3 regions of the Bradyrhizobium sp. RDM12 genome follow, and region 2 is predicted to be linked to each of the others. Evidence: predicted binding sites of a transcription regulator. Region 2 holds the regulator's gene; each other region holds the start of a gene.
What was found. Region 2 encodes HrcA, which represses chaperone genes, less so after heat shock. Its sites were predicted from a motif close to GTTAGCACTCNCNNNNNGNGAGTGCTAAC; they were not measured.
Positions count from the first base shown of each region.

Region 1 (6,312 bases), 950 kb from region 2:
GTGAGAGCGCAGCTCGCCGCTTTCGCGGAAGCCTTCGGCCGCGCGCCCGATTTCGTCGACGGCCATCAGCATGTGCAGCTGTTTCCGCAAGTGCGCGACGGCTTCGTCGATGCCGTCAGCGAGGCGGCGCCCGGCGCGTGGGTGCGCCAGTGCGGACGCGACCTGCCGCTGGCGCAACGGGTCGCGTCGCCGAAAGCGATGGTGCTCGACGTCCTCAGCGCGCAATTCCGCCGTCGCGCGGCGCGCGCCGGTCTCGCCTTTAATCCCGCCTTTGCCGGCGCCTATGATTTCACGCGCGCGGCCGATTTCGGCGATCTGATGCGGCAGTTCCTGGAAGGCCTCCCCGAGGAGGGCCTGGTGATGTGCCATCCCGGCTTCGTCGACGAGGTCCTCACCGGCCTCGACCCGATGACGGATGTCAGGGAACGCGAGCATGCCTATCTCGCGAGCGACGCCTTTGCCCAGCTTCTCGCAGCCAGCCATGTGACATTGGGATGAAACCGGCGAAATCGAGCCCGCGGGCAGTCTGTCGCATACCGAAATTTAATCCGGCCAGCACTGTTGGGACCACAACGGAACCCTACATCCCGCTTGCGCTTGTTTCGCGCGAGGGAGACAGATCATGACGCCGCAGGAACGCCAGCTCGTCGACGAGCTTTTCGACCGGCTCTCAAAACTGGAAAATGCACCGCGCGATCCCGACGCGATCGCCGCGATTTCGGACGGCCTACGCAAGGCGCCGGGCGCAGTCTATGCGCTGGTGCAGACCACGCTGTTGCAGGACGAAGCGCTGAAGCGCGCGCATAACCGGATCCAGGAGCTGGAAGCGGCCCACGCGCCGGAGCAGCCCCAGTCCGGCGGCTTCCTCGACACCATGCGAGACACGCTGTTCGGCTCGAGCCCGTCGCGCGGCTCGGTTCCGAACGTGCCGCCGCGCGAGCAGCGGCCGGTCTGGAACAGCGGCCAGGCGATGCAGCAGGCCCAGCCGGGCTACGGCCAGCCGCCCTATGGTCAGGCTTACGGACAGGGTCAGGGTGGCTACGGCGCACCCCCGGTCGGCGGTGGCGGCGGTTCGTTCCTGGGCACGGCGGCCGCGGCCGCAGCCGGCATGGTCGGCGGCTCGCTGCTGCTCTCCAGCATCCGCGGCATGATGGGCGGCGGATCGCATCAGGCTTTTGGCGACACCAATATCATCGAGGAACGCGGCGGGGGTGGCAGCCCCTGGAGCGGCGACCAGTCCGGCAGCTCGCTCGCGCGCGATGCCGGCCTCAACGACATCGGGGCGAGCCGGGATCTGCGCCAGGATTCTCAGCAGGGCTTCTTCGACCAGGCCTCGAACGATCGCGACGGCGACGATCAGGACGACGATAACAACGACAACGGCAATATGGACGTAGCCGACGACAGCGACTTCGGCGGCGGAGACGACGGCGGCAGCGATTACGCGTGAGGCTGCTCTGAGCCGCCAAACAACAACGGCCGCCGATGAGGCGGCCGTTTCCATTCGAAACATCAGGTGATCACATCACCACGACCTTGGTGCCGACATTGACACGACCGTAGAGGTCGATGACGTCCTCGTTGCGCATGCGGATGCAGCCGGAGGAGACATTGGTGCCGATGGTCCAGGGCTCGTTGGAGCCGTGAATGCGGTAGAGCGTGGAGCCCAGATACATCGCGCGCGCGCCCAGCGGGTTTTCCGGGCCGCCTTCCATGTGCCGCGGCAGATCGGGACGGCGGGCGATCATTTCCGCCGGCGGCGTCCAATCCGGCCATTCGCGCTTGGCCGTGATCGACTTCACGCCGCTCCAGGTGAAACCCTCGCGTCCGACGCCGATGCCGTAGCGCATCGCCCGGCCGTTGCCCTCGACGAGATAGAGAAACTTGTTGTTGGAATCGACCACGATCGTGCCGGCACTTTCCTTGCCGCTGTAGTCAACAAGTTGTTTCTCGAATTTCGGATCGAACGGACGCTGCCGCGGATCGATGGCCTCCTGCTGGAGACCCGCGCCCTGCTGATATCCACCCTGCATCTGCGGCTCGCCCATCGGCGGCAGGCGGCGTGGATCGTTGTAAGCGGGCTGCTGCTGATAGATCGGCTGCTGCGGCGCATAGGCCGAACCGCGGCCGGGTCCATCGCCGAACAGGAACTCGATGAAGCCACCGCCCATATTTGCGTTGGAGGCGATGCGCACCGGCGCCGGCGGCACCTGCGGCTGGTAAAGCACCGCGGGCGGATCGTTCGGCACCGTATTGTCGAAGGCGCTCGCGCGATCGGCGCCGGCAATGAAGGCGCAAGCGCTGCCGAGCAGCGCGACAGACATTTTCTTGAACATCGACGTACTCTGTACTGTTTCGTCTCGTTGCGTTCGCCGCCGAACGCGGCTTGCTGTCCGCGTCCTCGACGTGGTCAATAAAGAGCAAACTCCGTTTCGTTTGGTAAACGGAAGCCGCGTTTGGATTCACCACGTCGCGAGCGGCGGGGCAATTTGGCGATCAGCGTTTATTTTCGATGAAGGGCGCAGCCTCATGGTTAATCGCGTGTTTGCATGCCGTCGCGCGCGGCCGCACAACGGTTCCTGCCGTGAACCTCGTGTTAAATCGGTTCTGCCTACAAAGACGCGTGAGTGAGGTGGGGGGAGTTCCTGATGGCTGTTCACCGCAAGCGTTTTCGTGTCGAGGATATCGCCGGTGGCGAGATGCCAATTCTTGACGTAGCAGAAGAGGCAGGCCCGATGCATACCGAGATTATGGCGGAGCTGCGCGCGATCCGCGCACAGATGGCAAAGGGCACTGTGCCCATGTCCGGCAGCGCAGCCATGGCGGCGATCGACGCCTCCACCAACCAGGAGCTTTCCGACGCCCGCACGATGCTCGAGACCTATCGGGCGCAGATCGAGCAATGCGAGAAGCTGAAGGTCGAGCTCGACCTCATTCATGACGCCATCGACCGCACCAAGCGCGAGATCGCGACGCTGCACGGCAAGAGCTTTGACGGCGGCGAAATGGCCAAGGTCAATGGCGAGCTCGGCGCGGTGGTCGGAGGCACCGAACAGGCGACCCAGCAGATCCTCGAAGCCGCGGAATCGATCGACCAGGCGGCCAGCGCGATGTCCAAGGTGCAATCGGCCGACCAGCAGAAGCGGCTCGCCGACGACATCCAGGAACGCGTGATCTCGATCTTCGAAGCCTGCAACTTCCAGGACCTGACCGGCCAGCGCATCAGCAAGGTGATGGGCACGATGAAGTTCATCGAGCAGCACATCAATGCGATGATGGAAATCTGGGGCGGCGTCGACGCCATCAAGGCCCACGTGCCGGCGCAGGTCGATACCCGCAGCGAGGACGACAAGCTGCTCAACGGCCCGAAGCTCGCCGGCGACGTCGGCCACGCCTCGCAGGACGACATCGACGCGCTGTTCGATTAAGCGAACGCGATCGAGAGGAAAACAAAACGCCGGCGCGAGCCGGCGTTTTTTGTTTGCCGTCGTTGCGAGACTGCCTTCCCTTCTCCCCTTGTGGGAGAAGGTGGCGCGAAGCGCCGGATGAGGGTTTGCCTCGGCGAATTCAATGAGCGTTGGACTCGCGGAAAGAACCCTCACCCGGCTTCGCTTGCAGCGAAGCCACCCTCTCCCACAAGGGCGAGGGTGCAGTATGCGTCTTGGCTAACTCTACTACGCCCTCGGCGCGCAGCGGACGTAGACCATGTTGCCGTAGCGGGTGGCGGCGTCCTTGTCGACGAAGCGGGTGATCATGACCCGGCCGTCGAAGGAGACGATCTCGCGGTCCTGCTCGCCCGGCGTCGGGCCGGAGGGGCCGATATAATTCTTGCCGCTCGGCGAGCCCTTCAGCCGCAGTTCCTGCGGCGTGGCCTGGTCGGCGAGATGCATGATCACGCCGCCGGAGGAACCGGCGCCGATCACGTAGGGATTTTTGCACTGGGCCCGCGCGGCCGCCTCGGTGCGAGCGCGGTCGGCCGGGTTCTGGAACGAGGCAAGGCCCCAGCGGCCAACGATCTCGTCGGCGCGGATCGAGGCCGGCATTTCCGGCCCGGCGCCCGGCTCGGCCTCGGACGCCGGCTGGGAGGAGGAGAAGGACGGCAGGCTCGTGCCGCCGCCGCAGGCGCCGAGCAGCAGCGCCAGGCAAGAGGCCGCCGCCAGATTGGCAATCGTGCGCGCGTGAGCTGAACTGATCATGGCATTCCCCCAAACAAGTCCATGGCCGCACCCTCCCGCAGCCAAGCGTAAAACCGCTGCCAGAGCAATGACGTCCTAATATACGCCCGCACCGGAATCCAGCTTCCGTAGACACCATGCTATATCCGCCTCACCAATCGCTTAACCACCTTTGCTTGACAGGATCGCGGCCAAGCCATATTTCCGGGCGCACTATTAGCACTCGGAAAGACCGATTGCTAAGCGTACCGTTCGATCCTCGGGCAGAGGGTGGACGGGAGCGCCGCCCTCACCCACTTCCGCTGCTTTCGGAAAACCCAGCCTCCAAAGGGAAACGTCATGGCTAAGTCCAAATTTCGTCCGCTGCATGACCGTGTCGTGGTCAAACGTATCGATGCCGAGGAAAAGACCAAGGGCGGCATCATCATCCCCGACACCGCCAAGGAAAAGCCGTCCCAGGGCGAAGTCGTCGCCGTCGGCCCCGGCGGCCGCGACGAGGCTGGCAAGCTGATCCCGATCGACCTGAAGGTCGGCGACCGCGTGCTGTTCGGCAAGTGGTCGGGCACCGAGGTCAAGATCGACAACGATGAGCTCCTGATCATGAAGGAGTCGGACATCATGGGTGTGATGGCCTAAGGCCGAACGCCTGAACAGCCGCTGAATACCATGCCCGGGTCGTCAGGTCCGGGCATCCATCATTCCACGGCACACCACCAAACAAGACACATCACGACATAACAGGGGTTGCAGACCATGGCTGCCAAGGACGTCAAGTTTTCCGGAGACGCACGCGATCGCATGCTGCGCGGCGTCGACATTCTCGCCAACGCCGTCAAGGTGACGCTCGGCCCCAAGGGCCGCAACGTCGTCATCGAGAAGTCGTTCGGCGCGCCTCGCATCACCAAGGACGGCGTCACCGTCGCCAAGGAGATCGAGCTCGAGGACAAGTTCGAGAACATGGGCGCCCAGATGGTGCGTGAGGTCGCCTCCAAGACCAACGACCTCGCCGGCGACGGCACCACCACCGCGACCGTGCTGGCCCAAGCCATCGTGCGCGAAGGCGCCAAGGCGGTTGCCGCCGGCATGAACCCGATGGACCTCAAGCGGGGGATCGATATTGCCGTGACGGCCGTGGTCAAGGACATCGAGAAGCGGGCCAAGCCGGTCGCCGCCTCCTCCGAGGTCGCCCAGGTCGGCACCATCTCGGCCAATGGCGATACCGCCATCGGCAAGATGATCGCGCAGGCGATGCAGAAGGTCGGCAACGAGGGCGTCATCACCGTCGAGGAAAACAAGTCGCTCGACACCGAAGTCGACATCGTCGAGGGCATGAAGTTCGACCGCGGCTATCTCAGCCCCTATTTCGTGACCAACCCCGAGAAGATGACCGCCGAGCTCGAGGATGCTTACATCCTCCTGCACGAGAAGAAGCTCTCCGGCCTGCAGGCCATGCTGCCGGTGCTGGAAGCCGTGGTGCAGTCGGGCAAGCCGCTCGTCATCATCGCCGAGGACGTCGAGGGCGAGGCGCTGGCGACCCTGGTCGTCAACCGCCTGCGTGGCGGCCTCAAGGTCGCCGCCGTCAAGGCGCCGGGGTTCGGTGATCGCCGCAAGGCCATGCTGGAAGACCTCGCGATCCTGACCGGCGGTCAGCTGATCTCCGAAGATCTCGGCATGAAGCTCGAGAACGTCACGGTGAAGATGCTCGGTCGTGCCGGCAAGGTCGTGATCGACAAGGAGAACACCACGATCGTCAAGGGCGCCGGCAAGAAGCCGGAGATCGAGGCCCGCGTCGGTCAGATCAAGGCCCAGATCGAGGAGACTACCTCGGACTACGACCGTGAGAAACTCCAGGAGCGTCTCGCCAAGCTCGCCGGCGGCGTCGCGGTGATCCGCGTCGGCGGTGCCACCGAGATCGAGGTCAAGGAGAAGAAGGACCGCGTCGAGGACGCGCTCAACGCCACCCGCGCCGCGGTGCAGGAAGGCATCGTCCCCGGCGGCGGCGTGACGCTGCTGCGCGCCAAGAAGGCTGTGGGACGTCTCACCAACGCCAATGCCGACGTGCAGGCCGGCATCAACATCGTGCTGAAGGCGCTTGAAGCTCCGATCCGCCAGATCTCGGAGAATGCCGGCGTGGAAG
Region 1 covers NZ_CM133064.1:2,125,280-2,131,591, reverse strand. The annotation lists gene ACTGJ9_RS10145 (ChbG/HpnK family deacetylase) at 1-498, shown strand, start outside; gene ACTGJ9_RS10140 (DUF2076 domain-containing protein) at 623-1,450, shown strand; gene ACTGJ9_RS10135 (L,D-transpeptidase) at 1,521-2,336, opposite strand; gene ACTGJ9_RS10130 (protein phosphatase CheZ) at 2,649-3,428, shown strand; gene ACTGJ9_RS10125 (hypothetical protein) at 3,675-4,196, opposite strand; gene ACTGJ9_RS10120 (co-chaperone GroES) at 4,515-4,811, shown strand; gene groL (chaperonin GroEL) at 4,929-6,312, shown strand, end outside.
Region 1: the regulator HrcA is predicted to act here: its motif matches at 4,391-4,419, upstream of ACTGJ9_RS10120 (co-chaperone GroES).

Region 2 (6,312 bases):
GTCGTTGCCAACTTTCCAGTGCTTGCCGATCGCATCGAGCACGGCGCCGACGGTTGCGGGCTGCATCAGCGACGGTGTGCCGCCGCCGAGAAAGATCGAGGTCACCTCGCGGCCGGGCGAGCGCTGTGCGGTGGTTTCGATCTCGCGGGCGAAGGCGGCGGCAAAGCGCGCCTCGTCGATCGCGGCGTGGCGGACATGGCTGTTGAAGTCGCAATAGGGGCACTTCGACAGGCAGAACGGCCAGTGCACGTAGACGCCAAAGGCTTCGGATTCTTGTTTTGACGCGTTTTCCTGGCGCGAACCGGTATCCACTTCGCTCGAAAACGCTCTAGCGCGGCTCAAGGCAGATCTCCGCCAGTTTCACGAAGGCGCGGGCGCGGTGCGACAGGCCGAGACCGAGCGGTGGCAGGCCGTGCTTTTCGATGCTCGTCATCTCGCCGAAGGTGCGGTCGTAACCATCCGGCAGGAACATCGGATCGTAGCCGAAGCCGGCGGTGCCGCGCGGCGGCCAGACCAGGGTGCCGTCGACGCGCGCCTCGACTTCTTCGAGATGATCGTCGGGCCATGCGACGCACAGCGCCGAGACGAAATGCGCCTTGCGCTGGTCCGGCTTGGTGGCGCCACGCTCCTGCAACAGGCGTTCGATCTGCGCCATTGCGGCAGCGAAGTCTTTGGACGGTCCGGCCCAGCGCGCGCTGTAGATGCCGGGCGCGCCGTCGAGCGCATCGACCACGATACCGGAATCGTCGGCGAACGCGGGCAATTTCGTCGCCTGCGCCGCCGCGATCGCCTTGATCGCGGCGTTCGTGCGGAAATCGTTGCCGGTCTCGTCCGGCTCGGGCAGGCCGAGCTCGCCGGCCGACACCACTTCGATACCGTGAGGCGCGAGCAGCTCCTTCATCTCGGCGAGCTTGCCGGGATTGTGGGTCGCGATGACGAGCTTTCCGGTGATTCGACGGTGCATGAGCCTATTGACTACGCGACAGCCAGTTTCTGCAAGTCCACGAGACGCGCGATGCCCTTTTGCGCCAAGGCGATCAGCGCGAGGAACTCGTCCTGCGTAAACGCCTCGCGCTCCGCGGTGCCCTGCACCTCGATGATGCGGCCGTCGCCGGTCATGACGAAATTGGCGTCGGTCTCGGCTTCGGAATCCTCGGCATAGTCGAGATCCAGCACCGGCTTGCCCTGATAGATGCCGCAGGAGATCGCGGCGACGTTGTCGCGCATCACATTGGCCTTGATCATGTTGCGCGTCTTCATCCAGTTGATGCAGTCGGCGAGCGCGACCCAGGCACCGGTGATCGAGGCGGTGCGGGTGCCGCCGTCGGCCTGGAGTACGTCGCAATCGACCGTGATCTGGCGCTCACCGAGCGCTTCGAGATCGACGATGGTGCGCAACGAACGCCCGATCAGGCGCTGAATCTCGACGGTGCGGCCGCTCTGCTTGCCGGCGGCAGCTTCGCGGCGGGTGCGTTCGGAGGTCGCGCGCGGCAGCATGCCGTATTCGGCGGTGACCCAGCCGCGGCCTTGGCCCTTCAGCCAGGGCGGCAGGCGGTCTTCCAGTGTCGCGGTGACAAGCACATGGGTGTCGCCGAATTTCACCAGGCACGAGCCTTCCGCGTATTTGACCACGCCACGCTCCAGCGTCACGGGGCGCAATTCGTCGGGCGCACGGCGGCTTGGCCGCATGGGAAATCCTCCAAAACTCTCGGAAAAGGGCTGTTCGCGGTGCTTGTAGGTGGGGTGAGGGTGGGCGGCAAGGGGGGACGACAAGGCTTTTTCACCCCCGGTTTTCCACCCCGCAAACGCCACGCTTGTCAGAACGCTCAGGGATGGACAAATTATGAGCGTCTGAGAGGAGTTACCGCTGTGGCCCATCACGATCCGATCCATCTGATCGCGCCGCCCCCAGGGCTTGCCCAGCTCAACGAGCGTTCCCGCGACATCTTTCGTCAAATTGTCGAAAGCTATCTCGCGACCGGCGAGCCGGTTGGCTCGCGCAACATATCGCGGCTGATCGCGATGCCACTGTCGCCGGCCTCGGTCCGCAACGTCATGGCGGATCTGGAACATCTCGGCCTCATCTATGCGCCCCACACCTCTGCCGGCCGGTTGCCGACGGAACTCGGCTTGCGCTTCTTTGTCGACGCCCTGATGCAAGTCGGCGATCTCAACGACGCCGAGCGGCAGTCGATTCAAAGCCAGCTGACCTCGGTCGGGCAGGCGCAGTCGGTCGAGGCGGCGCTCGATCAGGCGCTGACGCGGCTGTCGGGTCTCACCCGCACCGCGGCGGTCGTCCTGACGCCGAAATCGAATACCCGGCTGAAGCACATCGAATTCGTCCGGCTGGAACCCGAGAAGGCGCTGGTGATCCTGGTCGGCGAGGATGGCCAGGTCGAAAACCGCGTGCTCACGCTACCGCCGGGGGTTCCCTCCTCGGCCATCACCGAGGCCGGCAATTTCCTCAATTCGCGGATTCGCGGCCGGACGCTCGCCGAGGCGCGACTCGAGCTGGAAACCGCGCTCGCGGAGGCTCGTGCCGAGCTCGATCAATTGACGCAAAAGGTGATCTCGGCCGGGATTGCGAGCTGGTCCGGCGGGGAGAATGAGGACCGCCAGCTGATCGTTCGCGGCCACGCCAATCTGCTGGAGGATCTGCACGCGCTGGAGGATCTCGAGCGGGTGCGGCTGCTGTTCGACGATCTCGAGACCAAGCGTGGCGTGATCGACCTGCTGGGGCGCGCCGAAACCGCCGAAGGCGTGCGGATTTTCATCGGTTCGGAGAACAAGCTGTTCTCGCTGTCGGGCTCGTCCACCATCATCTCGCCCTATCGGGATGCCGCCGGCCGCATCGTCGGCGTTTTGGGCGTGATCGGGCCGACGCGGCTGAATTATGCCCGTGTGATCCCGACCGTGGACTACGCCGCCCGCATCGTCAGCCGGCTGCTGGGGGGCTGACCGGCATTTGGGCCGATCACGGGCGCTTGATTTTCAGCGCCCGAAGCACGATATCCGGGCCAGCAAAATCCTGTAAGACGAGTTTGAAAAGAGAGCCGATGACCGATCGAGACCGGCAACCTGAAGACACGACTGCCGCGACCGGCGAGCCGGTGGTGTCAAAACCCTACATCATGCCCGACGATCCCGAGCCGGGTTCGGTGGAATTGCTGCAGAGGGAAGCCGCCGAGGCGCGCGACCGCATGCTGCGGACGCTGGCCGAGATGGAAAATCTGCGCAAGCGCACCGCCAAGGAGGTCGCTGACTCCAAGCTCTACGGCGTCACCGGCTTTGCCCGCGACGTGCTCGACATCGCCGACAATCTTCAGCGCGCGCTTGACGCCGTTCCGGCCGAAGCGCGTGCCGCCGCCGACCCTGGCCTGACCGCGCTGATCGAAGGCGTCGAGCTCACCGAGCGCTCGCTGCTCAACGCGCTGGAAAAGCACGGCGTGAGGAAGTTCGATCCGCAGGGCCAGAAGTTCGATCCGAACTTCCAGCAGGCGATGTACGAGGTGCCCGATGCGTCGGTGCCCGCCGGCACCGTGGTGCAGGTCATGCAGGCCGGCTACACCATCGGCGATCGCGTGCTGCGTCCGGCGCTGGTCGGCGTCGCCAAGGGCGGTGCCAAGCCCGCGCCCGCGGCGAACAGCAACGAGGCGAACTGATTGATCCTCATGGTGAGGAGGCGCGCGAGCGCCGTCTCGAACCATGCAGGCCCGGCTCTAGCATCCCGGCCTTCCATCCTTCGAGACGCGCGCTAAGAGGCGCGCTCCTCAGAGCCTGACCGAAAAAGAAAGTTGAGTGATTCCAGCCGGTTGTGATTCCTTGTGTTTGCGAAGACTCAAGGAGCACAACATGAGTTGGACTGAAACCACCCGACAGCAATATCGGCGCGACGGACTGCGTTATGCAAGCGACATGACGGACGCGGAATGGAAGTTGATCGAGCCGTTGCTACCTGCACGATCGCGGCGCGGCCGGCCGCGCAAGATCAGCCTGCGGGTGATTGTGAATGCAATCCTCTACGTTGGAGCCAGAGGCTGCCAATGGCGAGCGCTGCCGAAGGACTTTCCGCCATACTCGACGGTTCAGCATTATTTTTACAAGTGGCGCGGTTCTGGCTTATGGCGCACGGTCAACGACGCGCTGGTCCGACGAGTGCGCGAGCGACAAGGACGCAAGCCTGTTCCAACAGCTGGCGTCATCGACAGCCAGAGTGTGAAAACCACGGAAAGTGGCGGTCCAAGCGGGTTTGACATGGCGAAGCGGATCAAGGGACGCAAGCGTCATATCGTCACTGATACCGAGGGCTCCTTGCTGGCTGTGCAGGTGCATGCCGCCAATGTTCAAGACAATCATGGTGCAGTCCCGCTGTTGCGGATCATCGGCCGTCTATTCCCCACCCTGCGCCACATCTTCGCCGATCGTGTCTACCGTGGCCCAAAGCTGCTCGATGCGATCGCTGATTTTGGCCAATGGACGATTGAAATCGTCACCCGCTCGCAAAGCGTTGGAACGTTCAAAGCCGAGCCTCGACGTTGGGTCATCGAGCGCACGTTTGCCTGGTTCGGCCGCAACCGACGGCTCGCCAAAGACTTCGAGGCAACCATCGCCAGCGCGGAAGCTTGGGTCTTGATCGCCAGTATCCGCCTGCTCTCCCGCCGTTTGGCCAGAACCTGAGATACCAATGACTTATTTTGAGTCAGACTCTCAGGATGAGGGTCTTGCAGTTTTACCTGCCGCTTACGCGCTCGCCGCGATATCCGCAGACTGAATCCGCTTCACGCCGGCCTTGGCCATATCGGCCCAGGCCTTCGCGAGCGAGCCCTGATTGTCGATGCCGCGGCAGGCGTCTTCCACCACATAGACCTCAAAACCCGCCTTGCGCGCATCGAGCGCGGTCCAGGCGACGCAGAAATCCGTTGCAAGACCGGCAACGAAGACGCGCTTGATCTTGCGGCCCTTGAGATAGCCGGCAAGCCCGGTCGAGGTCTTGCCGTCGGCTTCGAGGAACGCCGAATAGCTGTCGACGTCCTTGTGAAAGCCCTTGCGGATGATGAGCTCGGCCTGCGGGATCGAAAGATCCTTCGACAGCGAGGCGCCGTCGGTGCCCTGCACGCAATGGTCGGGCCACAGCACCTGCTTGCCATAGGGCAGGTCGATGGTCTCGAACGGCTTCTTGCCGGAATGCACCGAAGCGAACGAGACGTGGCCGGGCGTATGCCAGTCCTGCGTCATCACCACGTTCGAGAACGCTTTCGCCATCTTGTTGATCACAGGCACGACCTGCTCGCCTTCCTTCACCGCAAGGCTGCCGCCGGGCAGGAAACAATTTTGCACGTCGATCACGAGCAGCGCGGACGCGTCGTCCGGCTTGATCGTGGCCGCCGCGAAGAGCGCAGTGGGAGCGAGGCCCGCGAGCGCCGTGGTCCCCAGCGCCGTCAAGATCTGTCGTCGATTAAGCATCGTCCGCCTCCCCTCAAACGTGATCCAGTGGAGGGAAGCCTAGTTCCGTTCGTGTACGAACAAAAGCCCGAAAATGCAGCCGGCGTTGGCGAGCGGTTGGGCTTCCAGCCCCAAGAAACTAGCCCTTGGGCTGGATGCCATCGCGCACGGCGCGGAAGCGGGTGAAGGCGTCCGCCCACTGGTCGCGCGGCGCGCTGGCGATGATGCGGAGCGAAGCACCGCCGGGCGCGAAGCGGATCCATTGCACCACGGTCACAGGCGTCTTGTCCTTGCCGCTGACGCCGTCGATCCGGGTCTCGAAGCCCGGCTGGCCGTTGATGCGGATCGGCTCCGACATGGTGACGCGGGACTCGCGCAGGCCGGGGATCTGGAGCGCCGCCTCCTGGGCAAAGCGGGCGCGGTCGTCAGCCTGTTGCGGCGTCGCGCCGATCAGGCCGAGGACCATGAACGGCTTCGATTCATAGCCCGAGCTCTCGTTGCCGTCGGCCAGGATGATGCTCGAGCCCGGGACCAGCGTGCGGATGTCCTTGAAGCTGGCGAGATCGGTGATCTTGAACGGCATCAGCCCGATCTGCTCGTCAGCCGACACCTCCTTGCGGGTCACGGCGGTCGCAAACATCTGCCGCACCGCCTCATCGGTGTAGATCTTCGACGCGTTCTCGGGCACCTGCACGGCGACGTAGCCGGAGAAGCCGGCGCCCGGCACGATCATCGAATAGCGCTTCACCGGGGTCGTGCCGGCCTTGCCGCTCTCGGTGGTGAAATAGGCAAGGCCCGCGGGCGTCTCGATCTTGTCCGGCTTGACGCCGTTGCTGCCGGCCGGATTGGCGTTGAAGGCGCCCACGACCT
Region 2 covers NZ_CM133064.1:1,178,674-1,184,985, reverse strand. The annotation lists gene hemW (radical SAM family heme chaperone HemW) at 1-312, opposite strand, end outside; gene rdgB (RdgB/HAM1 family non-canonical purine NTP pyrophosphatase) at 329-964, opposite strand; gene rph (ribonuclease PH) at 976-1,689, opposite strand; gene hrcA (heat-inducible transcriptional repressor HrcA) at 1,870-2,958, shown strand; gene grpE (nucleotide exchange factor GrpE) at 3,057-3,662, shown strand; gene ACTGJ9_RS05550 (IS5 family transposase) at 3,853-4,677, shown strand; gene pncA (bifunctional nicotinamidase/pyrazinamidase) at 4,741-5,463, opposite strand; gene ACTGJ9_RS05540 (hypothetical protein) at 5,582-6,312, opposite strand, start outside.

Region 3 (6,312 bases), 3.0 Mb from region 2:
GCGACCACGGATGTAATGGCCTACTATGTCTACATCCTCGCAAGTAAGAAGCACGGCACGCTCTACATCGGCGTGACTAACGATCTCGTGCGTCGTGTGTATGAACACAAGACCAAGGCCGTTCCGGGCTTCACGACAAAATACGGTGTAGACAAGCTCGTGCCGTTCGAAATCTTCGATGATCCTGTGAGCGCTATTGCGCGCGAAAAGGAGCTCAAGAAGTGGCGGCGGGATTGGAAGACGCGGCTGATCGAAGAGCAGAAGCCGAACTGGGATGATCTCTATAGTGGGATAGCCAACTGAGGTTCGTGGTTATGGATTCCGGGCTCGCGCCCAAGCGGGCGCGCCCCGGAATGACCAGCCCACAAACAAAAACCCCGGCGTCGCTGCCGGGGTTTCGTAGTCCTCGAGGTGGCTGGACTTAGAAGTCCATGCCGCCCATGCCGCCGCCCGGGGGCATCGCCGGACCGGCGCCGCCCTTCTTGGGCAGTTCGGCGACCATGGCTTCCGTGGTGATCAGCAGGGCCGCAACCGAGGCTGCGTTCTGGATCGCGGTACGGACCACCTTGGTCGGGTCGATGATGCCCTTCTTGACGAGGTCGCCGTACTCACCGGTCTGGGAGTCGAAGCCGAAAGCGTACGACTTGTTCTCCAGCACCTTGCCGACGATCACCGAGCCGTCTTCACCGGCATTGATGGCGATCTGGCGAGCGGGCGCGGAGAGCGCCTTGCGCACGATCTCGACGCCGGTCTTCTGGTCGTCGTTCTTGGTGCGCAGGCCCTTGAGCTGCTCGGAAGCACGGAGCAGGGCGACGCCGCCGCCCGGGACGATGCCTTCTTCCACAGCCGCGCGGGTCGCATGCATCGCGTCATCAACGCGATCCTTGCGCTCCTTCACCTCGACTTCGGTCGCGCCGCCGACGCGGATCACCGCGACGCCGCCAGCGAGCTTGGCGAGACGCTCCTGGAGCTTCTCACGGTCGTAGTCCGAGGTGGTTTCCTCGATCTGTGCCTTGATCTGGGCCACGCGCGCCTCGATGTCGGCCTTCTTGCCGGCGCCGTTGACGATCGTGGTGTTCTCCTTGTCGATCATCACCTTCTTGGCGCGACCGAGCATGTTGAGCGTGACGTTCTCGAGCTTGATGCCGAGATCTTCCGAGATCGCCTGGCCGCCGGTCAGGATCGCGATGTCCTGCAGCATGGCCTTGCGGCGATCGCCGAAGCCCGGAGCCTTGACGGCCGCGACCTTCAGACCACCGCGCAGACGGTTCACGACCAAGGTCGCGAGCGCCTCGCCTTCGACGTCCTCGGCGACGATGACCAGCGGCTTGCCGGTCTGCACCACGGCCTCGAGCAGCGGGAGCAGCTCGTTCAGCGAGGAGAGCTTCTTCTCGTTGATGAGGATGTAGGCGTCGTCCATCTCAACGCGCATCTTGTCGGCGTTGGTGACGAAGTAGGGCGAGATGTAGCCGCGGTCGAACTGCATGCCCTCGACGACGTCGAGTTCGGTCTCGAGCGACTTGGCTTCCTCGACGGTGATGACACCCTCGTTGCCGACCTTCTTCATGGCGTCGGAGAGGAACTTGCCGATCTCGGCATCGCCGTTGGCGGAGATGGTGCCGACCTGGGCGATCTCGTCGTTCGAGGTGACCTTCTTCGAGTTCTTCTGAAGGTCCGCGACGACGGCTTCGACCGCGAGGTCGATGCCGCGCTTGAGGTCCATCGGGTTCATGCCGGCGGCAACCGACTTGGCGCCTTCACGGACGATCGCAGCCGCCAGAACGGTGGCGGTGGTGGTGCCATCGCCGGCCGCGTCAGCGGACTTGGAGGCGACTTCGCGCACCATCTGCGCGCCCATGTTCTCGAACTTGTCCTCGAGCTCGATCTCCTTGGCGACGGTGACGCCGTCCTTGGTGATGCGGGGAGCGCCGAACGACTTGTCGAGCACGACGTTGCGGCCCTTCGGGCCCAGCGTCACCTTCACCGCGTTGGCGAGGATGTCGACGCCGCGCAGCATGCGGTCGCGCGCGTCGACGGAGAATTTGACTTCTTTAGCTGCCATCTGGATTTTTCCTTAGGTGTTGATCTGGGTGCGGGAGGGGGCTGTTAGGCCGCCTTCTTCTTGGAAGCGGGGACGTCGAGGACGCCCATGATGTCGCTTTCCTTCATGATCAGCAGGTCGACGTTGTCGATCTTGACCTCGGTGCCGGACCACTTGCCGAACAGCACGCGGTCGCCGACCTTCAGGTCGATCGGGATCAGCTTGCCGGCTTCGTCACGGCCACCCGGGCCCACGGCGACGATTTCGCCCTGGGACGGCTTTTCCTTGGCAGTGTCGGGAATGATGATGCCGCCAGCGGTCTTCTCTTCTGCGTCAATGCGCTTGACCACGACGCGGTCGTGAAGCGGACGGAAGTTCATGCAGTCCTCCTAAGCAATTGCTCGGGTTGATGATTTCTGGGGTTGTTAGCAATCGATGCCCGTGAGTGCTACACAGGCATGGTTCAAATAGGACAGGATTTTTGCGGGGGCAAGAGCTTCTAGCAGAAAAATAAGCACTCCGGCGCTCGGTCTGCCAACTTTCTTGACCATCGTTAACCGGCCTTCACCACCGTATTAGCACGGGGCGCGATCTGCTGCTAACGCATTGAATTTCAACAGCTTGTTAAACTTTTGGGCTTGAGATGGGTTGTCAGTTTGCGTCACATTTCTCTCATGTGAGCGCATCAGTCCGGGTGGCTCGTAGGGCGCACCGACCAAGCCACCCCATGAATGCGCTCCTGCAAAGGAGGTTGGCATGGGCTTGCCGAGTGGGGCCGTTTCCGATGATTTCCGGAAACAGCTATTGGGTTACGGACTGACGACGGCGCAGATTCTTTATCGGATGCCGGATCATCCTCGCTGCTTCAGACTTACGTCTGGCAGAACTACGACATGTTTCCGAAATTTCCGGCGCTAAAGGATTTCCTGGCGTTCTGGACCGAGAAGCTCGACGGCCCGCTGCATTCGGTGACGGTGGCCCATTCCAAGCTGATCAAGCCGGCCGAGCTGCGCTCCGTGGATGGCGTGTTCCGGCTGAATTGAAGGCGGCAACGTCGGTGTCGCAGGATGGGCAAAGGTGCGCACTGCCCGCCATCTCTCCGCTTCCATTTGCAATGGTGGGCACGCTTCCGCTTTGCCCGCCCTACGGACCTTTTTCCGTGTTAGCCTCCTCGCACAACAACAGGGAGGCCGGCCCATGGCCAAGAAAACCAACAAGAAAACAAAATCGCGCAGCGCAGCCCAAACGGCGGTGAAGAAGCAGAGCAGCGCCAAATCCGCCGCGCGATCCTCCGCGCGCAAGGCAGTGAAGGCCAAGGTGCGCACGACACCCGCCAAGACGACAACGAAGACCGCAACGAAGAAACCCGCGCGCCCGAAGCAGCGCATCGCCATCAGCCATCACCGCGAGGAAGATTTCAAAGCCGATGGCCTGCGCGCCTACGCAAAATACCGCGACCTCGGCATCGCCGCTGCAAGCCACGGCCTTGCGCAAGCCCACGTCATTCGCCTACAAGGCCCCTGCGATCCGGCCGAAGTATCAAAGCTGCACTTCCACGACGTCGACTTCCAGATGGTCTACGTGCTCAAAGGCTGGGTGAAGACCTACATGGACGGGCAGGGCGAGACCTTGATGCAGGAAGGCAGCGCTTGGACCCAGCCGCCGAAGATCAAGCACATGATCTTGGATTACTCGGATGACGTGGAATTGCTTGAAGTGATCCTGCCGGCAGAGTTCAGGACGGTGGAGTTGAAGGCGTAGGCCGCGCGTCTCTCTCCGCCGTCATTGCGAGGAGCTCGCGACAAAATTGCGAAGCCATTTTGCGCTGATCCGACGAAGCAATCCAAACTATTTCCGCAGATGCTTTTCTGGATTGCTTCGCTGCGCTCGCAACGACGGTGGAGAGATCTAAGTCAACACCCCCACGATCGCGCCCATCAGACACGTCGTCAGCGTCCCCGACACGATCGACTTCAGTCCGAGCGCATTGATCTCGTCGCGCCGCTCCGGCGCCATCACCCCTAAGCCGCCGATCATGATGCCGAGGCTGGCGAAATTGGCGAAGCCGCACATGGCGTAGAGCATGATCAGGCGCGAGCGCGGATCGAGCGTACCCGGCGGCAGTTTCGAGAAGTCGACATAGGCGATCAGCTCGTTGAGCACGGTTTTCGTGCCCATCAGGCTGCCTGCGGTCACGGCCTGATCCCATGGCAATCCCATCAGCCAGCACACCGGCGCCATCACGCGCCCCAGCAGGCGTTGCAACGAGATCGCGGCGCCGCCGATGTTTGGCAGCAGGCCGAGGATGGCGTTGACGAGATAGACCAGCGCCACCAGCACCAGCAGCATTGCGACGATGTTGATGAGCAGTTCGATCCCCGCGCTCGTGCCTTTGACGATCGCATCCATCGTGCTGGACACCTCCATCTCCGGATCTTCCAGCGCGCCGCCGGTGCGCTTGTCCGAGGTCTCCGGCACCATGATCAGGCTGACGAGGATCGCGGCCGGCGCGCCCAGCACCGAGGCGATGACGAAATGCGCGGCGGAATCCGGGATGAGAGGGGCGAGGAGAGTCGCATAGAGCACCAGCACGGTGCCTGCGATGCCCGCCATGCCGCCGGTCATCACCAGGAACAATTCGCTGCGGCTCATCTGGGCCAGATAGGGCCGCACGAACAGCGGCGCTTCGACCATGCCGAGGAAGATGTTGGCGGCGGTCGAGAGCCCGACCGCACCGCCGACGCCGAGCGTGCGCTCGAGCAGCCAGGCCATGCCGCGGACGATCGGCGGCAGCACGCGCCAATAGAACAACAGCGTCGTCAGCACGCTCATCACCAGCACGATCGGCAGCGCCTGAAACGCCAGAACGAAATCGGCGCCCGGCGCCTTCAGCACGAAGGGCAGGGGACCGCCGCCGACATAGCCGAACACGAAGGAGGAGCCGGCCCGCGAGGCCGCGGAAATGGCGCCGACCGCGTCATTGATGGCGCCGAAGGCATGCGCCACGATCGGCACCTTCAGCAGCACGATCGCAGTGGCGAAAGTCACGACCAGGCCGATCAGCGCCTGCCGAAGCGAGACCGCGCGGCGATTCTCCGCCAGCGCGAAGGCGATCAGCAGCAATGCGAAAACGCCGAGTGTCGATTGCAGCCGTAGCATGATGTCCCCAAAGCCCCCGTGATTATGGCCGCGCGGGCGTTGCAAACGCAATGCCGGATGGTCGCGGGAGCGGCGCGTTGTTGACAAGCAGGCCCGCGTCAGCCACGCGGGGCGCGTCGATACCAGGGGCGGACCAGCCGAGCGTGACCGAACAGGCGATGCCAGAACAGCCAGTTTCAGCCGGTCCGGCGGTCAGCGCCGGTGAGCTCCTCCGCCACCGCGCCTTCCTGTTCTTCCTGCTCTCGCGCAGCCTGTCACGCTTTTCCAGCCAGATCGCGGCGGTCGCGATCGGCTGGCAGATTTACGACCTCACCGGCTCGGCTTTCGACCTCGGCATGGTCGGGCTCGTGCAATTCGCGCCGACCGCGCTGCTGGTCTTCGTCGCCGGCCACGCGGCCGACCGCTTTGAGCGCAAGCGCGTGGTCCAGCTCTGCCAGCTCGTGGAGGCCGCGACCGCGCTCTATCTCGCAGGGATCACCTATCTCGGCGCCGTCAGCGAGGTGCAGATTTTCGTCGCCACCTTCGTGCTCGGCATCGCCGGCGCCTTCGAGAGCCCGACCACGGCGGCGCTCTTGCCTTTGATCGCGCCGCAGGGCTCGCTCCAGCGCGCAACGGCGGTCGCGAGTGGCGCAGGCCAGGTCGCAACCATCACCGGGCCCGCGCTCGGCGGCTTTGCCTATGCGATCGCGCCGCATCTCGCCTATTCCGTGATGCTGCTGTTCTGGATTCTCGGGATGATTTTGACCGGCTTCATCCGGCCGCGTCCGCAGGCGGTCGCGAAGGAGGGAACGAGCTCGGACAATATCTTTGCCGGCGTTCGCTTCATCCGCAGCAATCCGGCGATCCTCGGCACCATTTCGCTTGATTTGTTTGCGGTGCTGTTCGGCGGCGTCACCGCGCTGCTGCCGATCTATGCCCGCGACATTCTCCAGACCGGCCCGATGGGACTCGGCGTGTTGCGGGCAGCGCCAGCCGTGGGCGCGCTGCTGATGACGACGGTGCTGGCGCGCCACGCCATCACGCGGCATGTGGGCCTGCGCATGTTCCAGGCGGTGATTGTGTTCGGGGTCGCCACGATCGTGTTCGCGCTGTCATCCTGGATGTGGCTGTCG
Region 3 covers NZ_CM133064.1:4,199,035-4,205,346, forward strand. The annotation lists gene ACTGJ9_RS20275 (hypothetical protein) at 1-47, shown strand, start outside; gene ACTGJ9_RS20280 (GIY-YIG nuclease family protein) at 16-303, shown strand; gene groL (chaperonin GroEL) at 422-2,062, opposite strand; gene ACTGJ9_RS20290 (co-chaperone GroES) at 2,107-2,421, opposite strand; partial or broken gene ACTGJ9_RS20295 (usg protein) at 2,798-3,084, shown strand; gene ACTGJ9_RS20300 (cupin domain-containing protein) at 3,239-3,802, shown strand; gene ACTGJ9_RS20305 (NupC/NupG family nucleoside CNT transporter) at 3,950-5,200, opposite strand; gene ACTGJ9_RS20310 (MFS transporter) at 5,359-6,312, shown strand, end outside.
Region 3: the regulator HrcA is predicted to act here: its motif matches at 2,466-2,494, upstream of ACTGJ9_RS20290 (co-chaperone GroES).